3 regions of the Exiguobacterium sp. s157 genome follow, and region 3 is predicted to be linked to each of the others. Evidence: riboswitches for the same ligand, from Rfam matches in the RefSeq annotation. Region 3 holds a riboswitch; each other region holds the start of a gene.
What was found. A riboswitch is a leader RNA that binds a small molecule or an ion and turns the genes downstream of it on or off. The one in region 3 is predicted to bind S-adenosylmethionine.

Region 1: another riboswitch for S-adenosylmethionine. It lies ahead of KNP67_RS11060 (aminotransferase class I/II-fold pyridoxal phosphate-dependent enzyme); the one in region 3 lies ahead of metK (methionine adenosyltransferase).
Region 2: another riboswitch for S-adenosylmethionine. It lies ahead of mtnK (S-methyl-5-thioribose kinase); the one in region 3 lies ahead of metK (methionine adenosyltransferase).

What each region holds. Positions count from the first base shown of each region.
Region 1 is NZ_JACSLQ010000005.1:169,935-173,214, reverse strand. Features, by position in the region: gene KNP67_RS11065 (iron-containing alcohol dehydrogenase family protein) at 1-794, opposite strand, end outside; gene KNP67_RS11060 (aminotransferase class I/II-fold pyridoxal phosphate-dependent enzyme) at 791-1,966, opposite strand; SAM riboswitch class I at 2,044-2,144, opposite strand; gene KNP67_RS11055 (AI-2E family transporter) at 2,318-3,280, shown strand, end outside.
Region 2 is NZ_JACSLQ010000002.1:154,200-157,479, forward strand. Features, by position in the region: gene KNP67_RS04620 (2-hydroxy-3-keto-5-methylthiopentenyl-1-phosphate phosphatase) at 1-210, opposite strand, end outside; gene KNP67_RS04625 (2,3-diketo-5-methylthiopentyl-1-phosphate enolase) at 207-1,364, opposite strand; SAM riboswitch class I at 1,434-1,535, opposite strand; SAM riboswitch class I at 1,741-1,843, shown strand; gene mtnK (S-methyl-5-thioribose kinase) at 1,925-3,076, shown strand; gene mtnA (S-methyl-5-thioribose-1-phosphate isomerase) at 3,073-3,280, shown strand, end outside.
Region 3 is NZ_JACSLQ010000004.1:255,628-258,907, forward strand. Features, by position in the region: gene KNP67_RS10040 (GNAT family N-acetyltransferase) at 1-173, opposite strand, end outside; gene KNP67_RS10045 (hypothetical protein) at 338-835, shown strand; gene metK (methionine adenosyltransferase) at 875-2,083, opposite strand; SAM riboswitch class I at 2,216-2,335, opposite strand; gene pckA (phosphoenolpyruvate carboxykinase (ATP)) at 2,651-3,280, shown strand, end outside.

The DNA of each region.
Region 1 (3,280 bases), on a different contig from region 3:
TGGATGATCAGGCCGAAGCCGACCTTGTCTCCGTGCAAGAATGAGTGGGTCGACTCGAAGCGGCTGAGCGCATTATGGACCGCATGGCCCACGGCGACGCGTGTCCCGGCGTCACCAAATCCACCGACGGCGCCGCCGATGGCGAGCACGTGATCGACCGCGAAGCGGACGTCGTCACTATACGACTCAAAAGCGTGCTCGCTCAATTCAAGTTCGACGAGACGCCCGCACTGCTCGGCCAAGACGAGTCCGGTGTTGACGCCGGCGTCAGCTGAGCTGTCACCACTCAAATAACGGGCCTCGTAAAACTTCGCGACCGTGTCGATGACACCTGCCCGAAAGTATTCATATGGTGAGCGCGAGATGACCCGTGAGTCAACGATGACCCGTTCGATGACGACGCGGAACATGTCGTAGCGGTCGTAGCTCCCGTCCTCCTGATAGACGACGCTGAGCGGTGTGAACGCCGCACAGTTCGAGGCGAGCGTTGGGACGACGATGAGCGGGACGTTCCGTTGATAGGCGACGAGTTTGGCCGTATCGACGAGCTTGCCACCTCCGACGGCGATTAACACGTCGGCGTCCAACGGTTTGAGCCGTTTGACTTCCGAGTCCGTGCACTCCCCGCTGAACCTTGTTGCCGGATAGTCCGCGATGGCCGGAAAGATGGCTCGGACGACGTCATACCCTTTCTGACCGTGCAGGACGTGGGCACGGCGGCCGTCGACTAAGTCATCAAGACGGTCGAGCGCGTCATCGGCGTGGTCATATTCAAGGACGGCCTGACGAATCATGCGCGCACCTCCTCATAGGCGGCAAACAACCGCTCGATTCGTTCGACGGCCTCGTCAATCTTCGGTTCCGGTGAGACGAGGCCGAAGCGGACGTATCCGTTCCCTTCCGAACCGAAGAAATAGCCCGGGGTGACGGCGACACCGGCTTCATGCAGCAGTTTCCGCGAGAACGACTTGGCATCACCCTCAGGCACTTTCGCCCAGACGAAGAACGAGCCTTCCGGCGGTTCGACGGCCCAGCCGGCCCGGTTCAACCCGTCGATCAGGCGATCACGCCGTGCCTCGTACAGTCGTGCCAAGTCATCGCGAATGGTACGGGGCGCCTCGAGCGCAGCGACAGCCGCCGCCTGGATGGCCGAGAACACGCTGACGTGGACGTGGTCCTGATACGTGTTGATCGCCTCGATGATGTCCGCGTTCCCGACGGCGAAGGCGACGCGCCAACCGGACATGTTGAACGCTTTCGACATCGTATATACCTCGATGCCGACTTCTTTCGCCCCTTCCGCCTGCAGAAAGCTAGGCGGGACATGGCCATCGAATCCGATGCTGCCATATGCGAAATCGTGGACGACCATCAAGTCCCGCTCCCGGGCGAAACGGACGGTATCGTCAAAGAAAGCGGGTGAGGCGACGGCTCCGGTCGGATTGCTCGGGTAGTTCAAATACATGAGTCTTGCATCTTGCGTATCGAGCGTCTCATAGTCCGGCAAGAAGCCGTTCTCTTCCCGGAGGACGAGGTCACGGACGACGGCACCGGCGAGGCGTGCCCCCGAGATGTAATCAGGATAGCCGGGATTCGGTAGCAAAATTCCGTCGCCAGGTTCGAGTACGCATTGCGGCAACGTGATGAGACCAGATTTTGAGCCGATGAGAATCGCTACTTCTGTCTCGGGATCAAGTTCGACTCCATACTCATTCAAATAGAACGTCGCCACTGCTTGCTTCAGGCGGGCCTGACCGCGGAACGGACCGTATTGATGGGTCGAGGCGTCGAGGAGCGCCGTCTGAAGCGCGTCACAGATTGGCTCAGGCGTAGGCAGGTCAGGCGTCCCTTGTCCGAGTCGGATGATGTCGCGGCCGGCTTGTTCGAGTTCGGCCACCTCGTTCGCGAGTCCGACGAAATGTTGAGGTGGTAACGTTTTAAGTAGATGTGAGCGTCTGTCAGTCATGAATAGTCCTCCTATGCAAAAAACACCCCTTTCCGCGGAAAGGGGTGTCGAGATACGGACGTATTCAAACAACCACCTTTCCATCTCTCAAGGTCACCTTGCTGGAATTAGCACAGTATTGAATCAATCTGTTGCTGAAGCTTCATCGGGCCAGTCCCTCCGCTTCTCTTGATAGAAAGTGTTTTATATGCGATTTGTCTTTTTGTAATATGTCACTTAGTTAACCAAACGTTACCAATCTTGTCAATCCTTTTTTGAAAATGAGCATGTCCTCTTGAATCCCGATAAAAAAACGTTCATAGTGAAAGTGAACGTTATTCTACAAAATTTAAAACATGAGGGGATGGACCTTTGGAATTAAACCGTCAATTGATTTGGAAGTTGAGCGTGATCGGCCTGATCCTGCTCGTGCTCTGGAAAGTCATCAGCGAACCGGATACGATTTCGCAGATGATGCATTATACGTTCCAGTTGCTGACGCCGATTATTATGGGAATCGCCATCGCGCTGCTCCTGAATACCGTCCTGTCCTATATAGAAGAACGGTTTCAACTAAAACGATATCAAGGCTTGCTGATCGTCTATATCATCTTTATCGGGATTCTCGTCATATCTGCGGTGACGCTGTTCCCACGCATTTATTCGAGCCTCGCCTCGCTCATCGAGGAACTCCCGTCCTATATCCGGCAAATCGACGGGTATCTGTCACAGTTGAACACGTATTTGAAAGAGTATAACGCGACAGTCGCCCAGGCCATCGATTTCAGCCGGTTCGAGGAGCGCTACTCGGGCTGGGTCGAGACGGCCGTCTTGTCGTCGGTCAGCTACGTGTCGAGCTTCACGATGACGCTCATTAACTTCTTGATTGGGATCGTCATCTCGATTTATCTTTTAAAAGACAAAGAGATTTTTGCCCGCATGTTCAAGCGGCTGTTGTATGCGATGTTCCCGGTCGCGTCAGCCAAGACGACGATCGACATCTTCCAAGAGATGGATTACATCTTTAAACGCTATATCATCGGGAAGTCGCTCGACTGCCTCATCATCGGGGTGCTGGCCGTCGCCGGTCTGTTGATTATCGGGGCGCCATACGCGCTTCTCCTCGGCGTCATCGTCGGTGTCTTGAACTTCATCCCGTACGTCGGGCCGCTGCTCGGGATGATCCCGGCGTTCATCATCACCTACTTCTATGACCCGTTCACGGCGCTCATCGTCCTCTTGTTCATCTTCTTGTTGCAACAATTCGACGGACTCTGGCTCGGGCCGAAGATTCTCGGCGACAGCGTCGGCATCACGCCGTTCTGGGTCATCACG
Region 2 (3,280 bases), on a different contig from region 3:
CTCCAACAAATAATCACGGTAGGCCGGGGCATCTGCGCTCGGCAATAGTTGAAACAGTTGACCGACACCGGAGCGAATCGAAATCCGTTGCTCGAGGACCGCATCTTTCAACTCGACCCAAGCCGGCGGGGCGAACGCCTTCATCAACGCGATAATATTGTCTTCCGCCGTGATCGTCCCGTCGAAGTCGCAGAGGATATGGACCGTCATCGTGACGCCCACGCCTTCAACGCGGTATCGAGCTCGTCCGTCTGTCCTTCGGTTTGGCCGAGAACGTGAGCGATCGCTTGTCGGAAAGCACGAGCCCCGGCGGCTGCGCCGTCCGGGTGTCCGTGAATGCCACCGCCGGCGTTGATGACGACATCCGTCCCGAAATCACGAATGATATCGGCGACGAGTCCTGGATGAATCCCGGCTGACGGGACCGGTAAAATCGGTTTCGACCAATGCGGTTCGGCGCTCTGGTCACGAATCGTGAACGCCTCGTCACGCGGTGTCGCGAGGGAGCCGTACGGAGACGGGAAGAGCGTTAAATCGGCCCCGGCGAGGCGTGGGAGTTTACCGAGTAAGAGCGAATGACTGATTGATCCGGTCAAGGCGCCGGCAAAGGCCGGATGTGCCAAGATGGGGACGCGTATGTCTGAATCGTTCGCAAGTTCGCGCAGTGCGTCGAGACCGTACGTATAGACGTTGAACAGGAGCGCTGTCGCACCTGCCTCGATGAGACGGAGCGCCTGGTCACGTAGACCGAACACGGGGCCGCTCAGCGTGATGGCGTAGAGGACACGTTTCCCGGTCGCCTCGAAGTGGGCTTGAATGACGTCCGCTCCGATCCGGGCCCGTTCGAGCGATGGGGTGAGCGGGTTGTCGTATAAAATCTCGTCGTCTTTGACGATATCGATGCCTCCGGCGAACTGATCGCGGAGTTGCTGCTCGAGAAACGCGAGGTCACGGCCGATGACACCTTTGAAGATGCTCATGACGAGCGGGCGATCATGAACACCGAGTAACTCGCGAATTCCAGTGACCCCGAACTTGGCGCCTTTGAAATGAGGGGCGAGCGTCTCGGGCAACGTCAAATCGATTAACCGAATCGAATCGTCGAGGGACAGTTTCCCGAACGTCGTCGTCAAGATGGATGAAAAGTCAGGGCTGACATTATGTAACGGGTAGCGGATTGTGAAGCGGCTCGTCGTATCCGTATGTATGGTCGACACGACCTCACCGCGATACGCCTGTAACTGCTCTTGCTCTAAGTGAGGCAGCTCCGTCCAAGTACCGACCGTCAGCTCGAGGGCGATTTTGTCGGCGACGGTCGCGACCGCGTCCGTTCGTTTGATTTCATATGTGGCAGTGATACTCATATGGTTCCTCCTTCCAGGCAAACAAAAAATGACCCCATGCCGAGGCAAGAGGTCATCATAAAAAATGAACTCTTATCTCTCAGCTTTCGCTGCAAGAATTAGCACCGTGCCATCTCTGGTCGGTTGCTGCGACATCATCGGGCTCGTCCCTCCGTCTGCTCTTGATAAGAATGTGATTTGAAGTTGTGAAATTTAATTGAATTTTTGCACAGAATCATCATGTCGTCAATTCCTTTTTTTCCAAAAAAAATATTTTGGGAAGTTGTTTCCATATATGCACAAAAAAAGACGGAGTTGCGTCGAGAAAATGACGTTGACAATCGTGACGTCGAGTCCGTAATATTCATCACATAAGTTCACCGAATCGAATAACACACTCTTATCGCGAGTTGGCAGAGGGAATTGGCCCGATGACGCCGCAGCAACCGACCACTAGGCACGGTGCTACATCCACCAGACGAATGTCTGACAGATGAGAGGAACAACCATTTTGGCTGTGCCTCTTTCTCGCGGAGAAAGGGGCTTTTTTTGTGGGCAACGTACAGGAAGGGGAAAACATCATGTCATATCAACCATTTACAGAACAGACCGTCGTCGAGCACGTCCGTCAATTAGGATACTTGCAAGAAGGAATCGCCGAGTGCGAGGAGATCGGGGACGGCAACTTGAATCTCGTGTTTCGGATTCGCCAAGGCGAACAGCGCCTGATCGTCAAACAAGCGCTCCCATACGCCAAAGTCGTCGGTGAGAGCTGGCCGCTCACGCTCGAGCGGGCATGGATTGAACAGTTGGCACTCCGTGAGTTTGCGACTGTCGCGCCTCGGTTCGTCCCGGCTGTCCTTGGCAGCGACCGGACACTCGCTTACACGATTATAGAAGATCTATCTGATTATGAGATTGTCCGCACCGGCTATTTGAACGGGGAGAGCTACCCGGAACTCGCCCGTCATGTCGGTGAATTTTTGGGCGAGACGCTGTTTGCGACGTCGGATTACGCAGCTGGACCGATCGCGAAGAAGCGGATTGAACGTGACTATTACAACCCGGAACTGTGTGACATCACCGAGAAGCTCATCTTCACCGATCCGTTCAAAGACGCGGAGTCGAACAACATCGAGACGGCGCTGCGAGCAGATGTCGAACGCCTTTGGCAAGACCAGGCGCTCAAGGTCGAGGTGACGAAATTGAAAGTCGGGTTTGTCACGAAACATGAGGCACTCCTGCATGGAGACTTACATACGGGCAGCATCTTCGCGACTCAACAAGAGACGAAAATCATCGATCCAGAGTTCGCATTTTACGGACCGTTCGGCTTCGACCTCGGCCAAATCATCGCCCATTTGACGCTGTCGACGTTCCATGACCCGCTCAAACGCTTCGAGCGTTTCACGGACGTCTTGACGGTGTGGGAGACGTTCGAGAAGACGTTTCGGGCTAATTTTGAGCGCGCCGTCGAGCCATTCAATACGGATGGTTTCGTCGACGAGTTGTTGCGGACGGTCTTCAGCGACACGATTGGCTACGCCGGTTGCGAACTCATTCGCCGTGCCGTCGGACTGGCCGGTGTCGCCGATCTCGAGACATTGCCGGAAGCGACGCGGCTCGAACGAAAACGTGACGCGCTCGCCCTCGGGACAGCGCTCATTAAAGAACGCCACAGCGTCGAATCGATTGACGACTTGGTGACACTCCTGTCGGGGGTGCGCGTATGACGGTCCAAAACATCCGTTTCCATTCACAGACAGACGAACTCATCGTATTGGACCAGACGTTGTTGCCGCATGAAGAGCGTTACGTGACAATCGAGACGCTTGAACAGGCCGAACATGCCATCGAGACGCTCCAAGTCCGCGGCGCACCGGCCATCGCTTACTTCGGGGCGTTCGTCCTCGCCAAAGAAGCGGGACGGTTAGTCG
Region 3 (3,280 bases):
ATGAACAACTGCTCTTTCGCTTCCTCGCTTGAACTGATGGCGCGGACGATCTCTTCTTGTTGATAGGCGCGTTCCATTACTTTCGAACGAACCTCGTCTCGTTCACTGACCGTCGCGAGCGCAATGTCGCGGATGGTGGCGGCATCTTCTGGCACGGCTTCTCGAATCTTCATAACGGCATCCCCCTTTTGGCCAATCTAGTAGTAACATTCCCCATCGGCAAAAAAATATCCTGCCCGTTCATTACTTTTTGATGTCGAAATGAAGGAAAACGTTATTTTCCATCTTGTGTCGGGTATAAGAGTATCAATGCCAACTTACAAAAAGGAGTGTTACCATGGAACCGAAACTACAACACGATCCACAAGTCGAGCAAGCCAATCATCCGAACCGTCAGTTTGAACAAACGAACACAGGAGGTCCAAAAATCACAGTCGTAACTGGGATGCTCCTCGGCGCCCTCGTCGGCGGCCTACTCGCCTTACTTAGTACGTCAAACCGTGAGAACACAAAACAATCGTTCTCGAGCGCGAAGTCATCGGTCGGCGGTCTCGTCGATACGGTCAAGCAAGACCCGGCCGGAACGGCGTCACAAGTCATCGGTCAAGTGAAAGCAGCGAGCGAGGTCATTCAAGACGTCGCGACCGACGTGCAAAACGTCTATGAAAAAGTCGCCGGTGAAGTCGACACGGTCAAACAAGACGTGAACAAAGTCGTCGGGACGGCGCAAGAAGCGAAATCGGATTTACAATCGATCGGCGAGAAAGTCGTCGAAGCGAAAGATACGGCACTTGGCAAAGAGAACTCAACAACTGAAGACAAGCCGCAAGCCTAAAAAAAACGACCTTTCGAGTGAAAGGTCGTTTTTCTATGCTTATGCGAAACGTTTCGCGCCTTCTTCGAGCACTGCCGCTTTGTCCGTTTGCTCCCATGGGAGTTCAACGTCTGTACGACCGAAGTGGCCGTAAGCTGCTGTCTGCTTGTAGATTGGGCGACGAAGGTCGAGCATCTTGATGATGCCGGCCGGACGGAGGTCGAAGTTCTCACGAATGAGTTCGACGAGCTCAGTCTCGCTCAATTTGCCTGTGCCGAACGTATCAACCGCGATCGATACCGGGTGAGCAACACCGATTGCGTAAGCAAGTTGAACTTCTGCTTTGTCAGCAAGTCCCGCTGCAACGAGGTTTTTCGCCACGTAACGAGCTGCATACGCTGCTGAACGGTCAACTTTGGTAGGATCTTTACCTGAGAACGCGCCGCCGCCGTGACGAGCGTATCCACCGTACGTATCGACGATGATTTTGCGTCCTGTGAGGCCTGCATCCCCTTGTGGTCCACCGATTACGAAGCGGCCAGTCGGGTTGATGAAGTATTTCGTGTCCGCGTCGATGAGTTCAGCCGGGATGACTGCATCGATGACGTGCTCTTTCAAATCAGCTTGGATTTGCTCGAGCGTGATGTCTTCCGCGTGTTGTGTCGAGATGACGATTGTGTCGATGCGAACTGGGTTGTTCGCTTCGTCGTATTCGACTGTCACTTGTGTCTTACCGTCTGGGCGAAGGTAAGCGAGCGTGCCGTTCTTACGAACTTCTGCCAAACGACGTGACAATTTGTGAGCGAGTGAAATCGGGAGCGGCATGAGTTCCGGCGTCTCTTTTGTTGCGTAACCGAACATGAGACCTTGGTCACCAGCACCGATCGCATCGATTTCTTCTTCAGTCATTTGTCCTTCACGAGCTTCGAGCGCTTGGTCAACACCTTGCGCGATGTCTACCGATTGCTCATCGATCGATGTGAGGACAGCACAAGTCTCTGCATCGAAACCATATTTCGCACGTGTGTAGCCGATCTCACGAACAGTTTCACGAACAACTTTCGGGATATCCACGTAAGTTGATGTTGTGATTTCACCTGCTACGAGCACGAGACCTGTTGTGACAGACGTCTCAGCCGCAACGCGGGCGTTTGGATCTTCAGCTAAAATTGCATCCAAAATCGCATCTGAGATTTGGTCACAAATTTTATCCGGATGTCCTTCCGTGACGGACTCCGAAGTGAAAAGTCGACGGTTCAAGTTTGCCATTTCGAAAAACCTCCTATAATAAAGGGTGATGTGTGGACGGTACTCGTTCCCCTTACGCGTTGCTTTGGGACGGTAATGAAAAAAACCTCTCGCCATGTTCAAATGGGAAAGGTTGAATCGTTCTTCCTTACCCTCTTATCGTTCGAAGCTTACGCTTCGCTTCAGGATAGCACCTTTTCCGAATAACAATGAAAACTCGGACGGTTGCTGGGCTTCGTAGGGCCTTGTTCCCTCCACCGCTCAGAATAAGAGTATCCGTTACGAAGACCATCATATAAATGACACCCCGTTCTGTCAAGCGTATCGACCGAATTCGTCAAACTTTTCACAAACGGTCAAATAGTTATGTTTGTGAAATATCAAACATTTTTTTGTCCGTTTTGGTTTTTGTACTATGACCTGGTACAGAATATGTTAGAATGACAATGTAAGAAAGCGCTTACTTTAAAGGGTAAAAAATGCTTGTTTTTGATTAGTATGTCACATATAATAAAAACGTCATACTGATTAAACGCGGAAGTATGCGGATTTCATCCACATCTATTTAGGGGAAAGGTGGGATTCAGGATGGCGACAACGCTCCTGAAAATCGAAGAATTAATTAAAGGTGCCGACATGATGCGGAACTTGACGGTTCCAGAACTGGTGGAAGAAGCCATTCGCAACGGTGAGGGCGTACTGACGAAAGACGGGGCTTTATCGGTCAGTACCGGGAAATTCACAGGACGGTCACCGAAAGACAAATTCGTCGTGCAAGATGAAGTCAGCAATCATTTAGTAGACTGGGGTCCAGTCAACCAACCGATCGCGGAAGAGAAGTTCACCGCGCTACTCGACAAAGTGTTGACGCACCTCGAAACGAAAGACAAGCTCTATTATCTCGAGGCTTCTGCGGGGGCAGACGAGCACTATACGCTCCCGGTCCGTGCCATCACGGAATACGCGTGGCACAATTTGTTCGCCAAACAGTTGTTCTTGCGTGAATGGCCGACGAAAGGTGCCTTCGAGCCCTTCACGGTCATCTATGCACCGAGTTATAAGGCCGATCCAGTCATCGACGGGACGAACTCCGAAACGTTCATTCTCGTCTCATTCGCCAAGCGGACCATTCTGATCGGGGGAACAGAATACGGCGGTGAGATTAAAAAATCGATTTTCTCGGTCATGAACTTCTTGTTGCCGGAACAACATGTGTTA